2 regions of the Rikenella sp. genome follow, and region 1 is predicted to be linked to the other one. Evidence: riboswitches for the same ligand, from Rfam matches in the RefSeq annotation. Region 1 holds a riboswitch; the other holds the start of a gene.

Region 1 (4,784 bases):
TGGCTGCCGTAGGCGCGGTTCACGGCTTTGGCCATGCCGATGTTGGAGGATTTCTCGAAGACTTGCTGGAGGGTGAGGCTTCCGAAGCCGCCGATGTGGGAGTCGACGACACGGACGGGCCCGATCTGTTCGACGCCGTTGCCGGTCTCGATGGGGGTGGAGAGGGGCATGTGGGCGTCGTCGAGCAGGGCGATCAGGCCGGCGAGCTTGAAGGTGGAGCCGGGCTCCATGCTCATCCCGATGACGTAGTTGTAGTCTTCGACGAGGGTGCCGTCGGAACGCCGGGTGACGTTCGAGAGGGCTTTGATGTCGCCGGTCTGCACTTCCATGACGGCGACGCAGCCCCAGTCGGCTTCGACTTCGACGATCCATTCGCGGAGGGCGCTCTGAACCATGTCCTGCATCTCGATGTTGAGGGTGCTGACGACGTCGTAGCCGTCGATGGGGTCGATGTTGCGGTCGCTGGCGATGGGGGTCCAGAAGTTGCCGGAGATCTTCTGTTTGAGCATCTGGCCGGGTTCGCCTTTGAGGTAGTTGTCGAAGCCGCCTTCGATGCCGAGTTTTACGCCCCACTGGTTGACGAAGCCGAGGGTGCGGCGGGCGAGTTCGCCGTGGGGGTTGACGCGGCGGTTGCTCTCGATGGCCATGAAGCCGCCGCGGTTGGCGCCGAGGCGGAAGAGGGGAAAGCGACGGATGGTCTGGAGTTCGAGGAAGTTGACTTTCCGACGGGTGATCAGGTGGAACCGCTTGCGGGCGGTGTGGGCGTCGAGGAGCTCTTTGCGGTACTCTTCGGGGGTTTTGTCGCCGAAGAAGTCGGAGAGGCAGGTGCTGAGGGAGTCGACTTTGTCGAAGAAGCGTTGCTCGCTGAGGCCGCCGGCGGCCATGTCCATCCGGAGTTCGTAGTAGGGGATGGAGATGGCGAGCAGGCGGCCGTCGTCGGAGTAGATGTTGCCGCGGGCGCCTTCGACGATCTCGGTGCGGTAGCTGTATTTGTCGGAGAGGTCGCGGAGGGTGGCGCCGTCGGTGCCGATCTGGAGCCAGACGATGCGACCGAGGACGGCGAGGCCGGTGAAGAGGAAGAGGACGTACAAGACTTTGACGCGCCGCAGGATGGCCTCTTTGATGGGGCTTCGCTGGGGGGCGACGGGGGTCTCGGGCTCGGCGGTATGGGGGGATTGGCGGGCCATGGGGGTCTTGGGTCTCTGGGGGGTTATTCGTCGATGGTGTGGGGGGAGGTGTGGTCGAGTACGAGCGGGATTCGGTATTCGCGCAGGAGGCGTTCGATTTCGCTCTGCCGGGTGAGGGTCATCCGAACGGCGGAGGAGGTCACGGCGCGGGTCTTGAGTTGTTTGAGCTCTTCGGAGATCCGATCCAGTTCGTTGTGTTTGTGCTGGATGTGGAAGCCGTTGGCGATATAGAGGAGCATCAAAAAAACGACGTAAACGATCACGGGCAGGCGGCGGGTGAACTCTTCCTGGGTGAGGATGCCGCCGGTGAAGAATTGGCCGATCCGGAGGCCGCTGCGTTTCCGGGGCTGAGGGGGGGTGTCGTCGCCGGCACGGGAGGGGGTTTCGAGAGGGGATTCTTCGGCGATGTCCGGGTCTTCCTCTTCGGGGCTGGGCGGGCTGTCGGGTTCGCGCCAGTCGTCGGGCATGGTGCCGCGGGCCGGACGGTAGTTCCGGTCGGAAAACTCGGGGGAGGTGTATCGGGAGGGGCGTCTCATCGCTGGGCGGCACGGGGCCGGGGGAAAAACGGGTTCAGGGGCGGATTTGTTGTCCGGTGCGCTCGGCGACGCGCAGTTTGGCGCTCCGGGCGCGGGGGTTGCGGTCGATTTCGGCGGCGGTGGGGAGGATCACTTTGCCGACGGGGACGACGGGGGTGGAACTCTGGCCGTAAAAGTCGCGCTGGACGATGCCGTCGGGGGTGCCGCTCCGCATGAAGTTCTTGGCGAGGCGGTCTTCGAGGGAGTGGTAGGTGATGACGCTGAGCCGGCCGCCGGGACGAAGGAGCCGGATGGATTGGGAGAGCATCATTTCGAGGGCTTGCATCTCGCCGTTGACTTCGATGCGGAGGGCCTGGAAGAGCCGGGCGCGGAAGCGGGACTCGCTGCCGCGGGGGGTGACGCTCTCGGTGGCGCGCAGCAGGTCGTCGATCCGGGCGAAGGGCCCGGCGGTCTCGCGGTAGCGCACGATGGCGTTGGCGACGCGGTAGCACTTGTCGAGCTCTCCGTACCGCCCGAAGAGGGTGGCGAGCCGGGCGGGGTCGTAGGTGTTGAGCAATTCTGCGGCGGTTTTGGAGCTGCCGTGCTGGTTCATCCGCATGTCGAGGGGGCCGTCGAACCGAAAGGAGAAGCCGCGGGAGGGGGTGTCGAAGTGGTGGGAGGAGACGCCGAGGTCGGCGAGGATGCCGTCTACGTGGTCGAATCCGGCGGCGCGAACGCAGCTGCGCAGGAAGCGGAAGTTGTTATGGATCAGGACGAGGCGGGGGTCGTCGGGGGCGTTGGCCAAGGCGTCGGCGTCTTGGTCGAAGGCGAGCAGGCGGCCGCGACGGCCGAGGCGGTCCAGCAGGGCGCGCGAGTGACCGCCGCCGCCGAAGGTGACGTCGACGTACACGCCGTCGGGACGGAGGGCGAGTCGGTCGAGGCTCTCGTGGAGCAGGACGGGTTGGTGGTATTCGGACATGGGGCTCTCGGGCTGGGTGCGATTCCGTTTAAAGTGACAAAGTTACGCTTTTTTAACGAGGTGGGGAGGGGCGGCGGGGAGATTTCTTCGGGGGACGGGGGCGGGGTTTGGTTTTGTGGGGAAAGGTCTCTATTTTTGTCGCGATCGTTTCGGGTAGCCGGGTCGTAGTTCGTACGGTGCGGCTGAAAAGGGAACCCGGTGGAAGTCCGGGACAGTACCTGCTGCTGTGAGTCCGCTGAACGGTCTGTCGCACTCTTGGCCACTGGCGCGTCGGCGCGCCGGGAAGGCGCGGCGGACGGGACGAGTCAGAAGACCTGCCGAAAGGATGTTTTCAACGTGATTTGCACCTGCGGGGTTTTCGGGTGGAGATCGGGCATGCGACGACAAGAGAAGGGACGGCCGGGCGGGATTCCCGGGAAAGTCGGAAATTCCTCTTCGGCGGCGGAGGGGTGGTTTTGCGGCGGAGCGCTGCCCTACTCTATTCAGTTTCTCTTTTTCGAACTCTCCCCCCCTCGGCCGGTGCGGTTTCTGACGATGATGAAAAAAACAAGGGGACATATCCGGGCACTGGGGCTCGCGGCGCTGGCGATGACGCTGGCGATGGGCGGCTGCATGAAGTGGGACTATGGGGCGACGGAGGAGGTGGCATTGCCGGAGGGGGGGCTGTTCGTCCTCAACGAGGGCAATTTCCAGTATGGGAATGCTTCGCTGTCGTATTACGATCCGAAGACGGGAAGAGGTGAAAACGAGCTCTTTGTCCGCGCGAACGGAATGAAGCTGGGGGATGTGGCGCAGTCGATGGTGGTCAGGAAGGGGGTGGGATGGATCGTGGTGAACAATTCGCATGTCGTTTTCGCGATCGATGTGCGGACGTGTCGCGAGGTCGGGCGCATCACGGGCTTCACGTCGCCGAGGTACATCCATTTCGTGTCAGACGAGAAGGCGTATGTGACGCAGTTGTGGGACAATCGCATCTTTATCGTGAATCCGAAGCGGTTCGAGATTACGGGATATATCGAGTGTCCGGGGATGACGATGGAGACGGGGTCGACGGAGCAGATGGTGCAGGCGGGGAGGTATGTCTATGTCAACGGGTGGTCGTACCAAAACCGGATTCTGAAGATCGACGCGGAGCGGGATGTGGTGGTGGACGAGCTGGCGGTGGGGATTCAGCCGACGTCGCTGGCGATGGACAGGTACGGCAAGCTGTGGACGATTACGGACGGGGGAATGGAGGGGAGCCCTTACGGGTATGAGGCGCCGGCGCTCTATCGAATCGATCCGGAGGGGTTTCGGATCGAGCGGAGGTTCGAGTTCGGGCGGGGAGACCGGGGGTCGGAGGTGCAGCTGAACGGAACGAGGGATACGCTGTACTGGATCAACGAGGATGTCTGGCGAATGCCGGTGACGGCGGAGGGGTTGCCGGAGGGACCGTTCCTGGAGGAGGCGGGGACGATCTATTACGGGCTGACGGTCGATCCGATCCGGGGCGATGTCTATGTGGCGGATGCGATCGATTACCAGCAGCCGGGAACGATCTGCCGCTATTCGGCGGGGGGGAAGCTGATCGACCGGTTTTACGCAGGAATCACGCCGGGGGCTTTTTGCTGGTGGATAAACGGAGGGGGGCGATGAGGGGAAAGGGTCGGATACTTGGAATACTCGGGGGGCTGGCGGGGCTGGCTCTGCCGGCGGCGGCGCAGAACGGAACGGAGGGGGAAAAGGAGCGGCTGCTGAGGACGGAGGTGGTGACGGTGAGGGGGCGGAGGCCGCTGAAGGAGATCGGGATACAGCGGACGAGGTTCGACAGTGCGGCGCTCAGGGGAAATGTGGCGCTCTCGATGGCGGATGTGCTGACGTTCCATTCGTCGATCTTCGTCAAGAGCTACGGACGGGCGACGCTCGCGACGGTGGCGTTCCGGGGGACGTCGCCGTCGCATACGCAGGTGACGTGGAACGGAATGAGGATCAATAATCCGATGCTGGGGATGACGGATTTCTCGATGATTCCGGCGTTCTTCATCGACGAGGCGTCGCTGCTCCACGGGACGTCGTCGGTCGACGAGGCGGGCGGTGGCTTGGGGGGGGCGGTGAGGCTGGGAA
Region 2 (4,784 bases), on a different contig from region 1:
AGATGCGGTCGGTCTTCCACTCCGGCTTCGGCAGATCGTCGGTCAGCACGCGGCCGTAGCCGTAGAGCGTAGCCATCTGGGCGGTCTTCTCGTTGAGGTTCATCTGCGAGAGGAGATCTTCCACACGCCGGTCGATCGGCTGGGTCGGGTCTTCGAAAATGTCTTTCTTCCCGTTTTTGTTGAAGTCGATCCATCCGTTTCGGTACATGTCGCCCCGGGGCTTATACTCGGGACGGATCACCGGTTTTCCCGCTTTGTCGAACCCCTGTGCGGCGGCGCTCCCCGCCAGACATGCACAGAACAGGGCCGGCAAGAGCACGGTCTTTCTTCTCATAAAATCAAAGATTTGGTGTTAGTAGCGGGACAAAGATAGCCACTTTTTCCCTCAACCGCCCCACATCCGGGGTGCAGAAACCGGACGCGGAGATATAAAAGGGGATACAAAAAAGCACGGGGAAGAACCACCATCCCCGTGCCCCGCGCCCCGTCTCACCGGAGGGGGCGCTTCCGAATAAAAACCTTACACTACTAAAGTTTTTACCTGTTATTTATTCACCGGAACCACCTTCGAGACGTACGGCCCCTGTGCCCGGTCCGTCATTTGATATTGGAAAGTACCGTCTGCATTGTAGCAATCCACTGTACCCGGGCCGGTGTATCCGGAATTGATCACGAACAGTTCTTCGGTCAGCGGATTGGCCGAAATGCCGTAGACCGAGTTGCCGGGCGCTTCCGCCAGAAAATCGACCACGGCGTCGGTCGCCAGATTGATTTTCCGGGACGATCCCGTGTAGGTCTCCCAGCTGAAATGTACGGTGTATAGGTAGTCTCCGAGCACAGCCATGCTCGACACGGTCACGTCCGGAAAGGTATAGTCCACCTTGTTTTGTTTCGGGTCGATCCGATGGAGCCGCGCGTCTTCCAGCATGGTCGTCCACGAGTCGTCGTAGACGGCCGAAGTCGTCAGGTACAACCGCCCGGCGCCGACCGTCAATCCGACGGGATTGGTCGGCGTCGTAATCTGCGCCTCTTCCGTAAATGTCGGAATGTCGATCACCGACACGGTATTTCCTTTGGTTTGCAGCCCTTCCGGGGTGGCGTTGTTGGCCACATAGATTTTGTCGTTCCACACGGCGATCCCCTCGCAATACTTGCCGTTCACGGCAGCCGTACCGGTCACTGCCAGGGTCAGGGTGTCGATCCGCACGACTTCGCCCTTATACGACGAGACGTAGACTTTTCCGTCGTGCGCCGCCAACGAGCGCGCTCCCTCGACTGCCAACCGTTTCCGCACTTTGCCGTCGGTCGCTCCCAGTACGACCACTTCGCCGCTGCCGTTCAGGGTCACATAGGCCATCGTCCCGTAGATCGTCATGTCGTTGGGCAAATCGCCCAGCTCGTCACCCGGGTTCTGCATTCCGAAATAATCCGGCGTAAAATGTTTCGTTGCGATGTCGTAATACCCCAATGTCGCGTTTCCGCCGCTCTGCGTACCTTCGTTGAGGACGTAGTATCCGACGGTTTCGGTGGGTTCGTGGGGCAGGGGCACTTTGGGCCCTTTGTCGTCCTTACAGCCGAAGAGCAACAATGCAGCGCCGAACGCCGCCAAGAGGTTGATTTTTTTCATCTTTTTTCGTGTGAGTTAAAAATGGTTTCCAAACGACTTGTGCCGCTGTCGGAAACTGCTTCGAACCCGGACGAAAATCGACCTTCCGGCCGGTACGACGATCGTACGGCCGTTCTCTGTCGTTCTTCTCCGCGCACACGAAACCGCGCGCACAGAGATCGACTCTCCCTCTTCGGAAATCCCAGAAAAATAAGGTAAAAAATCGTGGCGTTCTCCGGCTCTAAATCCTCGAAAGCGGACAACAAGGGTACGGCAAGGCAGGTCTTCTGACTTACCCCCGAGCGACGGGCCGCGCCTTCCCATTCCGAGGTATCTATCGGCTCAGAGCCGGCGAGATTCCTCACGAACAGTGGCGTATACAAGATTGCCTGTCACCCGATTTGTCGGTATCGCACGCGCGAAGTACCGAGGGGTTCACAGCAGCGGGACTGTCCGGGATTCTCACCCGGTTCCCTTTTGATCGCCGCCCTCCGACCGTCCGTTTCGGAGTGGAGAGCTTCGGCGAACCATTGCCGATACAAAGATAGATTTCTTTTTCCGAACTCGCCAAATCTCCCGCCTTCTTTTTTTGTAGAGCGTGGTTCATGCGGGGATGGCGCACATGAGGATAAGTAGAGGCAGCTGTGCGTTGGAATAGAGGTTGTTAAGACCGAAGCTGTCATAGCGAAACGTAAGTTTCGCCCGTCCCCGCACCCGTTGGGTGCTTTATTAGGATTTTCTCCGCCTTACGTAAGTGGGGCCGTCGGCAGCTTGAGGATGCGTCAGCATCCGTCTAAAGTTTTTCTGGTTCTCTTTGTTCACAAAAGGAACAGTTCGAGGCGGGGCAAAGCTCGACCGCGCGCCGTCGCCTTAAAAGGGAAAACGTCAAAATGTGCTGGCACGTTTTGACAAGATTTCCCCCGGCGCGCGAACAAAGCTCGACGCGCGCGATCGCTGAAGTAGGAAATCATTCAAACGCGTGATTCGCGTTTGAATAAGATTTCCGCCAGCGCGCGGACAAAGAACGGGGGTAGAGGCTGTCTTGGGGTAGAGGCTGCCAGTGGAAATGCGTCAGCATTTCCCGTCCACGGGACGTGGGGCCCGCGCGGCCCGAGCGCAGTACCCTCCTGTTGGCGAAGACGTGCGCCCCGCCTAAAGAAGCGATTCAACTATTTCGGCGTGAGCCGAATATAGATGAATCGCGCAAGGCGCGCGAAAAACTCGACTTCACGTAAAGCTCCGTCGCCCGCCCGCCTAAAGAGGGCATATTCTGCCGGTTGGCACTCGGCCAATCCGGCAAGAATTGCCGCGGGCGACGGGAATAGGGATAGGCCCGGCTATCTTTCGGGTGCCGAGCGGCTCCGGCGGAGCGAAAGCGGAGCCGCAGTGAGGCACACACGGGGCGGAGAACAGGGACGAGCTTTGGGCCGAGCTTCTGCGGCTCGTAGAGCCGCGCGGGCCGAAGCCTCCCCCAGCGGAGGCCCGCAACTGACGTTGCTGTGGGCCCCGCAGGCTTCGGCCGCTTGAACTAAGAGCGAATAGCACGCCGAGGACGAACTTCTGAGAATGGGGCGGTGAATGAATGCGGTGCTCGTGCGGCTCTTCGAACCGCCGGGCTTGCGCGCTGGGCCTTCGGCCCACCCCCGGAGCGCGCAGCCCGAACACGACAGACAGGGCGGTAAGTTAGGCTGAATGCTTGCGATTCGTAAAACCGCAGGAGTCAAAGCACAAATAAGAAAAGAGTAGAGCGACCTATCCTTTAGGTAGAGACGTCCCGGTTCGAGTGCCGAGCCGCCCCGCCCCGGGCTGCCGCTATCATGATACGGGTGCACTGGATCAAGCCGGTTATGGAGGAATTCTCTGGGCAGCTTCGACTGTTAGCAACAGCACTTATGCCTGGCGTTTGTTGTTCGGTGCGACGGGCATGCATCCTTCGTATGCGAGCAATCGTGGTGACGGTTTTCAGTTGCGTTGCCTCTCGGAATAAACAGACTGCGAATGCTTGCGATTCAAAGAATCGCGCGGGCTGAACGCTTCCCCTCGGGAGAGACGCACAGCGTCTTTTACTAGCCGCCTCGCCCGGGCGTCCGACCCGCTTGTTCATATGAAACTGCCGCGGCCACCTCTGCCCCGTTTATTCCGAGAGGCAGCGCAACAAAAGACCGAAGCCGCGCCCTGCGGTGTCACTGGGATTGAGGCCCGTTGCGGCGAAATATAAATATATACCGGGGAGTCCATTAACCGCGGACGACCAACTGTACCCGCTGTTGCCGAAACCACTCAATGTACCATCCATACGGTAGCGGTAGCCCGGGGCGGGGCTGCTCATTCCTCAGTAGGATGGATGCTTTCGGAGACTTCGAGTTGCAGCACGGTGAATTCCTTGTCAGCTTGGACAATAGCCTCCCTCAGCCCCCCTCCCTACTCCGTCATCGCCCTGTTGAGCAGATGAATCACCTTGCTGATCTCCATAAACGACGCCCCCTTCGCCGCCCCGAACGAGCCCCCGACCACCACCACCAAATCCTCATTCGCAATCTTCCCCGCCCGTTCCAGAATCAGGAGCATCTGATAACTGAACCGATCATGCGCAATCGCCGGCTCCGCATACGCCGCATGCACCCCGTACGAGAGCGCCAGCTCCCGCATCACATGCTTCCTGTAACAGAGCGCATAGACCGGTTTTTCGCCCCTGAACGCCGCCAGATAACGCCCCGTCCGCCCCGACAACGTATCGATCAGCACCGCCTTGACCGGCAGATTCGTACACGCCCTGACCGCCGACCTCGCCAACTGCGCCGTAATCTCGTTATTGATCCTCACCATATTGACATCGATAATCGGCTCCACCTCCTGCTCGATCGCCAGCGCGATTTTCGTCATCGCCTTGACCGCCTCCACCGGATACTTTCCGTTCGCCGTCTCACCGCTCAACATGATGGCATCCACCCGTTGGAAAATCGCATTCGCCACATCGCTCACCTCCGCCCTCGTCGGCCTCGGATTATTGATCATCGAATGCAGCATCTGCGTCGCGATAATGACCGGTTTTTTACTTTCGATACACTTTTGGACAAGATTTTTCTGAACGATCGGAATCTGTTCCGCATGCAATTCGACCCCCAAATCCCCCCGCGCCACCATCACCGCATACGTATGATCCAGAATTTCGTCGATA

What was found. A riboswitch is a leader RNA that binds a small molecule or an ion and turns the genes downstream of it on or off. The one in region 1 is predicted to bind cobalamin.
Region 2: another riboswitch for cobalamin. It lies ahead of ACTO3O_RS01280 (YncE family protein); the one in region 1 lies ahead of ACTO3O_RS05680 (DUF5074 domain-containing protein).

The regions. Positions count from the first base shown of each region.
Region 1 covers NZ_JBQIQO010000017.1:36,928-41,711, forward strand. Annotated here, with positions in the region: gene ACTO3O_RS05665 (penicillin-binding protein) at 1-1,187, opposite strand, end outside; gene ACTO3O_RS05670 (FtsL-like putative cell division protein) at 1,211-1,723, opposite strand; gene rsmH (16S rRNA (cytosine(1402)-N(4))-methyltransferase RsmH) at 1,758-2,681, opposite strand; cobalamin riboswitch at 2,816-3,016, shown strand; gene ACTO3O_RS05680 (DUF5074 domain-containing protein) at 3,270-4,316, shown strand; gene ACTO3O_RS05685 (TonB-dependent receptor) at 4,313-4,784, shown strand, end outside.
Region 2 covers NZ_JBQIQO010000003.1:3,043-7,826, reverse strand. Annotated here, with positions in the region: gene ACTO3O_RS01285 (glycoside hydrolase family 3 N-terminal domain-containing protein) at 1-334, opposite strand, end outside; gene ACTO3O_RS01280 (YncE family protein) at 545-1,627, opposite strand; cobalamin riboswitch at 1,868-2,153, opposite strand; gene ACTO3O_RS01275 (hypothetical protein) at 3,390-3,593, shown strand; gene pyk (pyruvate kinase) at 4,028-4,784, opposite strand, start outside.